Regions from separate parts of the Allobranchiibius sp. GilTou38 genome, predicted to be linked through region 1. Evidence: riboswitches for the same ligand, from Rfam matches in the RefSeq annotation. Region 1 holds a riboswitch; the other holds the start of a gene.
What was found. Region 1 has a riboswitch for S-adenosylmethionine ahead of JOB34_RS14375 (aminotransferase class V-fold PLP-dependent enzyme). Riboswitches for the same ligand answer to the same signal wherever they lie in the genome.
Positions count from the first base shown of each region.

Region 2: it holds a riboswitch for S-adenosylmethionine, as region 1 does, so the genes downstream of both, JOB34_RS09135 (bifunctional o-acetylhomoserine/o-acetylserine sulfhydrylase) here and JOB34_RS14375 (aminotransferase class V-fold PLP-dependent enzyme) in region 1, are expected to answer to the same signal.

Region 1 is NZ_JAGEKN010000010.1:33,540-37,019, forward strand. Features, by position in the region: gene JOB34_RS14360 (DNA translocase FtsK) at 1-339, opposite strand, end outside; gene JOB34_RS14365 (hypothetical protein) at 579-857, opposite strand; gene JOB34_RS14370 (SPFH domain-containing protein) at 869-1,819, opposite strand; SAM riboswitch class IV at 1,987-2,101, shown strand; gene JOB34_RS14375 (aminotransferase class V-fold PLP-dependent enzyme) at 2,154-3,480, shown strand, end outside.
Region 2 is NZ_JAGEKN010000006.1:860,620-864,099, reverse strand. Features, by position in the region: gene JOB34_RS09145 (hypothetical protein) at 1-297, shown strand, start outside; gene JOB34_RS09140 (DUF445 domain-containing protein) at 383-1,573, shown strand; SAM riboswitch class IV at 1,689-1,806, shown strand; gene JOB34_RS09135 (bifunctional o-acetylhomoserine/o-acetylserine sulfhydrylase) at 1,888-3,204, shown strand; gene JOB34_RS09130 (serine/threonine protein kinase) at 3,316-3,480, shown strand, end outside.

The DNA.
Region 1 (3,480 bases):
GACGCTCGCCAGGCCGCAGGCCGAGACGGCGAGGATCCCGAGTCCGGTGATCACCCGGTTGGTGCCCTGGTAACCGCGTGGCGAACGCAGCATGTGCACACCGAGCAGCAGGAGCACCAGCGGAAGTGCGAGGCCGACCAGGCCGAAGGTGCCGGCCACGACGGCGTGGACGACGTCGCCGGCAGCGCCCTGCAGTCCCCACCATTCACGCGCGGCGACCACGATGGCCATGGCGATCAGGGCGAATCCGATGCCGTCGCGGCGCAGCTCCGGCTCGACGTCGTGGGTGGTGTGCCCGACCCTGCGCGCCGCTCCCCCGGCGACGTGGGCCACGCCCATCCAGGTGCCGCGGACAGCGCGCAACGGCAGCGGGAGACCGCCGTCCCTGGCACCCTTGGTCGGGCGCGCGGCGGGCGTCTTGCGTGGTGCCGGAGGGCGCCGGGACGCCGGACGCTTGCCACCGGACGCGCGCTGGCGCGACGTGGTGCTGCTCGGGGCTTGACGGGTCGGCACGGGCACAGGCTAGCCGTCAGTCACACCTGTCACAGGCGCCCCACGCGGAGAACCGCCCGGAATCCTCAGCCCCCGTCGCTGCGCGGACGGCCGCGCCGAGGCAGGGGACGGGCCGTCCTGGGCAGCCGGCCACGCTTGCGCAACGCCTCCCGGATCAGCATCTCCACCTCGGCGTTGACGCTGCGCAGCTCATCCTGGGCGAGCCTGGTCAACGCCTCGTGGACCGCCGGATCCAGACGAAGCAGCAACGACCGGCGCGCGGGCGGACGCTGCGCGCCGAGGTGGCCGGGGTCGCCGGAATCGGCGGCGTCGGCGTCTTCGCTCGGCGGATCGGAGTCGCTCATCGACCGATCCGTCAGTGGTAGAGGCTGCCGGCGTTGACCACCGGTGTGGCGCGCTGGTCACCGCACAGCACGACCAGCAGGTTGGACACCATCGCCGCCTTGCGCTCCTCGTCGAGGTCGACGATGTTCTCGCCCTCCAACCGGGTGATGGCCATCTCCACGATGCTCACCGCACCCTCGACGATGCGTTCACGGGCGGCGATGATCGCGGCGGCCTGCTGCCGCTGCAGCATCGCCTGGGCGATCTCCTGGGCATAGGCGAGATGGCTGATCCGGACCTCGAGCACCTCGCACCCGGCGACCGCGATACGCGCCGCGACCTCGTGGGCGAGCTGCTCGGACACCTCGTCGGTGGAGCCGCGCAGCGACGTGCCCGTGCCGCTGGGGTTGTCGTACGGATGCGTCGTCGCGACGTGCCGCAGGGCCGACTCGGACTGCACCCGGACGAAGTCGCCGTACGACTCGACCGAGAACGTGGCCTTGGCCGTGTCGGCAACCTGCCACACGACGATGGCGGCGATCTCGACCGGGTTGCCGTCTGCGTCGTTGACCTTGAGGGCGTTGGTCTCGAAGTTGCGCACCCGCACGGAGATGTTGCGGCGGGTGGTGAGGGGCAGCACCCAGGTCAGGCCCGCGTGCCGCGCCGTCCCGATGTAGCGGCCGAAGAACTGCACCACCCTGGTCTGACCCGGCTGGATCACGACCAGCGGGGTGGCGACCAGCGCGGTCAGTACCGCCAGGACCACGCCGACCGCCGGCAGCCCCGCGACGAAGCTCCGGACGGCCACCGCCGCCAGGACGAGCGCGACCGCCAGCGCGAGGAAGCCGTTGACCGACCAGGCACGTCGCTCGGCGACGTCGACCCGCCGCCCCTCGTGGCCCACCGGTCGCGTCGACGGCGGTTGCACGGTCGGATCGGCACTGTCCGACGCGGGATCCTCGGGCCGCAGTTGCTGTGACATGACGTCCTCCTCGGTTTAAGTGATATCACTTTAATAGCACTTAAACCAGGCGGGCGGAAGCCCTTCGCGCAGGTGAGAGGACCGCAGCGCATCCTCCGCGGTGCGACCGGTCCACGATGCGGATCGCGACATGACGACCGGACACCGCATCCGTTAGCCTCGTCGCAGGTCAAGAGTCTCAGCGTCAAGCCTCGGCTAGCTGAGCGGCAACCCTCCTCCGCGGTGGGGTGCTCCGAGTGACGACCCGGCCACGCCGCATCCGCCGCGTGGCAAGCGCGGACCGACGTATCGGCATGCTGCCGGCGACCGCTGGTCCCACGGCGAGAGGCTGCCCGTGACCGTCCAGGCAACACATACCCAGCACGACACCGCGACCCCTTCCAGCACCGAGAGCGGCACGGCCGTACCCCGCGAGCCCCGCGCCGCACTACGCGTCGTCCGCGACCTTCCGCCCCACCGCCTGCCCCAGGTGCAGGCCCACCTGCCGCTCACCGTGGCGCACGAACTCGGGGTGCCCACCGTGCACCGAACTGTCGTGGACGCCGCGAACTTCGACCACGGGGCGACCACCCCCGCGCTGGTCAGCGTGCGCGATGCCGTCGATGCCGCACTGCCGACGTACGGCTCGGTGCACCGGGGCGCCGGCCTGCCGAGCCGGGTGACCACCGGCTGGTTCGAGCAGGCGCGGGCGACCGTGGGCGAGTTCGTCGGAGCGCGCCCCGACGACGAGGTCGTCTTCACCCGCAACACCACCGACGCCCTGGCCCTGCTGGCGCACTGCGTGCCCCGCGGCACCCAGGTCTTCGCCTGGGAGTCGGCCCACCACGCCGCACTGCTGCCCTGGGGGCGGTGCAACTGCACCCGCCTCGCGGTCCCGAACAGCGCCTCCGACGCCGCGCAGCTGTTGCGCTCGGCGCTCGCCGCGAGCGACGCGCGCGGCAAGCTGGTCGTCATCACCGGCGCGTGCAACGTCACCGGCGAGGTGTGGCCGGTGCGCCAACTCATCGCCACCGCCAGGGAGTACGGCGCGCGCACGGTCATCGACGCCGCGCAGCTGGCCCCGCACCGCGAGATCGACCTCGCCGACCTCGGCGCCGACTGGGTCGCGTTCTCCGGTCACAAGCTCTACGCGCCGTACGGCGCCGGGGTCCTCGTCGGCCGACGCGACTGGCTGGACCTCGCATCGCCCTACCTGCCCGGAGGCGGCGCCACGGCGCGCGTGCGTCATCAGCGCGTCACGTGGCATTCCGGCGCGGCCCGTCACGAGGGTGGCACGCCCAACGCCGTGGGTGCCATCGCGCTCGCCGCTGCGTGCGCGACGCTGCGCCGGCACCACGAGGAGATCGAGCGCCACGAGGCCGCCCTCGCCGATCAGTTGCGGACCGGGCTGCGCTCCATCCCGGGAGTCCGCCTGGTCAGCGTGCTCGGCGAGGACCGGCCCAACGTGGGTGTGGTGACCTTCACGGTCGACGGGTACGACCCGGCGCTGGTGTCGTTGGTGCTCTCCGACGAGTACGGCATCTCGGTGCGCGACGGTCGCTTCTGCGCCCACCTCTTGTGCGACAGCATCCTGGGCGACGGCTCCACCGCGGTGCGGGCGAGCATCGGCCTCGCGACCCGCGCCCACCACGTGGGCCGCCTCGTCGACGGCGTACGCCGCC
Region 2 (3,480 bases), on a different contig from region 1:
GGAATGCAGTACGTCGCCGTCGACGTGCGTACCCATCTGGTCTCGGGGTACACCCTCTACATGAGCTACATCGACTTCAACCTCTTCGATGCCGCTCACCGCACCTGCTACCGCACGAGCAGCCCCAGCGCGCTGCCCGAGGCCCAGCAACTGTCGGGCACCACGCTCAACTCGACGACCAAGGACGCCAACGGAGCCGTGGTGTTCGAGGTGCCGGTCGGCACGGACCTCAGCACCATGACCCTGGCGTTCGCGGGCGGTCTCAACGACACCCCGCAGGCACAGTGGAAGGGCTGATCTGATCTCCGAAGTACCTCCCATCCCTCCTCTTGGTCCGCTGCTGGGCGCCGGTGACGCGGCCCGCCGCGCCGGTCTGCGCCGGATGCGGACGGTGGCGCTCGGGCTGCTGCTGCTCGCGGCGGTGATCTTCGTGCTCACCCACGGTCATGGGGGAGTCTGGGGTTACGTGAACGCAGCGGCGGAGGCGGCCATGGTCGGCGCCGTCGCCGACTGGTTCGCCGTCACCGCCCTCTTCCGACACCCCATGGGCGTGCCCATCCCGCACACCGCGATCATCCCGGAGCGCAAGGACGCCATCGGCGCGAGCCTCGAGGACTTCGTGGCGGAGAACTTCCTCACGCCCGACACGGTCCAGGAGCGGCTCGCAGCGGCGCAGATCCCGGCGCGGGTGGGGCGGTGGCTCGCGGTGCGCGACAACAGCGTCCGCGTCGTACGCACGGCAGCGCCGCCGCTCGCGCGCGGGCTGGAGTCCATCGACGACCGCGAGGTGCTGGAACTGCTCGACCGACTGGTCCTGCCCCGGCTGAGCAGGGAACCGATCGCCCCGGTCGCCGGGCACCTGCTCGAGGGCATCCTGCGCGACCGGTCGCACACGTCGCTGGTCGATCTCGGGGTGCGGGAGCTGCACGACTGGGTTGCGGCCAACCCCGAGACCATCGTGGCGATCCTCGGCTCCCGGGCGCCCTGGTGGTCCCCTAGGTGGCTCGACGACACGGTGACCTCCCGTATCCACCTGGAGATCCTGCGATTCCTCGCCGACGTGCGTGACGACCCGGAGCACCAGACCCGGCAGGCGCTGGACCACCTGCTGGGGCAGCTCGCCCACGACCTGCAGCACGACGAGGCGACGATGGCCCAGGCCGAGTCGCTGAAGGAGCACCTGCTCAAGCACCCCTCGGTGCCGAGCACGGTGCTGGCCCTGTGGGCCTCGGTGCGTACGGCGATCGTCGACGGACTGCGCGACGAGGACAGCGACCTGCATGCACGCCTGTCACGCGCGCTGACCGATGCGGGGGAGCGGCTCGGGACCGACGAGGCCCTGCGCGACTCCATCGAACGCCGCCTCGAGAGCATCGTCGGCCACGTCGTCACGACGTACGGGCGCGAACTCACCTCGGTGATCACCACCACGATCGAGCGGTGGGACGGCAAGGAGGCGGCGTCGCGGATCGAGCTGCACGTGGGGCGCGACCTGCAGTTCATCCGCATCAACGGCACGATCGTCGGAGGCTTGGTCGGGCTGCTCATCTACACGATCGCCCAGCTGCTCTGACCTCACGGCCGTCCGCGGATCTGTGGTGTCGGCGTCACGAAAGCGCTGACGACCGTCGTCCGTATACCGAGATTCACCCCGCGCCGGCCTTGGGGTGTCATAACCTCACGTTCTAGGTCATGAGTGCCAGCGTCAGGCCCCGGCGTGCTGGCCGGCAACCCTCCTCCGCGGTGGGGTGCCCCGGGTGAAGACCTGGCCGGTGGATGCCGATCGTCCCCCGGCAAGCGCGGATCGTGGGCCCCCCGCCATCCGCTGCAGCGTCGGCGCAGTGCGAGCTCGCCGGTGCCGCACCCTGCGTCACGAAAGGCGACACGATGACCGACAGCCCCGGCTGGTCCTTCGAGACCCGTCAGATCCACGCCGGCCAGGAGCCCGATGCGGCCACCACCGCACGCGCCCTGCCCATCTACCAGACGACGTCGTACGTCTTCCCGGACACCGACCGCGCGGCCAAGCTCTTCGGCCTGCAGGAGTTCGGCAACATCTACACACGACTGATGAACCCGACCACCGACGTGGTCGAGCAGCGCCTGGCCAACCTCGAGGGCGGGGTCGGCGGGCTGCTGGTCGCCTCCGGCCAGGCCGCAGAGACGCTGGCGATCCTCAACATCGCCGAGGCCGGGGACCACATCGTGGCCAGCCCGTCGCTCTACGGCGGCACCTTCAACCTGCTGAAGTTCACGCTGCCCAAGTACGGCATCGACGTGACCTTCGTGGAGGACACCAAGGACCCGGAGAGCTGGCGCGCAGCCGCCCAGCCCAACACCAAGCTCTTCTACGGCGAGACGATCTCCAACCCCAAGATCGAGATCTTGGACATCGAGGCCGTCGCGAACGTCGCGCACGAGCTCGGCGTACCGCTGGTGGTCGACAACACCGTCGCCACGCCGTTCCTGCTGCGCCCGATCGAGTACGGCGCGGACATCGTCGTGCACTCGGCGACGAAGTACCTGGGCGGGCACGGCACGGCGATCGCCGGCGCGATCATCGACAGCGGCAACTTCGACTTCGGCAAGGACCCGGAGAAGTTCCCCAACTTCAACACCCCCGAGGAGAGCTACCACGGGCTGGTCTACGCCCGCGACCTCGGCGTAGGAAGCCCGCTCGGCGCCAACCTGGCGTTCATCCTGAAGGCACGGGTGCAGGGTCTGCGCGACCTCGGGTCCTCGATCTCGCCGTTCAACGCGTTCCTGATCGCGCAGGGTGTCGAGACGCTCAGCCTGCGCATCGAGCGGCACGTACAGAACACCCGCGCGGTCGCGCAGTGGCTGCAGCAGCAGGACCAGGTCGAGTCGGTGCGCTGGGCGTCGCTGCCCGGTGACGAGTACTACGAGCTGGCACAGAAGTACACGCCGCTCGGCTCCGGCGCGGTGCTGGCGTTCGAGATCGCCGGCGGCGCCGAGGCGGGCAAGACGTTCGTGGAGGCACTCACCCTGCACAGCCACGTCGCCAACATCGGCGACGTGCGCTCGCTGGTGATCCACCCGGCGTCGACGACCCACTCTCAGGGCAGCGACGAGGACCGGCTGCTGGCCGGTGTCACGCCGGGTCTGGTGCGGCTCGCGGTCGGACTGGAGCACATCGACGACATCCTGGCCGACCTCGAGCAGGGGTTCGCGGCCGCCAAGTAGGCACCCGTCGTACGACGATCCGCCGCCGCTCCCGCCTCGGGACGGCGGCGATTCGCGTCCGACCCCGCGTCGGAGGGACGCGCCGCCCGGCCGTGTGGCAGCGTTCGCCGAGTGGACGACCTTGAGCGCAGAACGATCAGGCACCGCGCGGTGTCGGCGGAGCTGGCCTCGTGGTCCGACCGCGAGCTGGCGGCCGCGCTCGAAGGCGGTGAGCTCGGCGGCACCGGGATCGGCGGCTCCACGATGCGCATCAGCGTGCTCGGCACATCGGTGTTC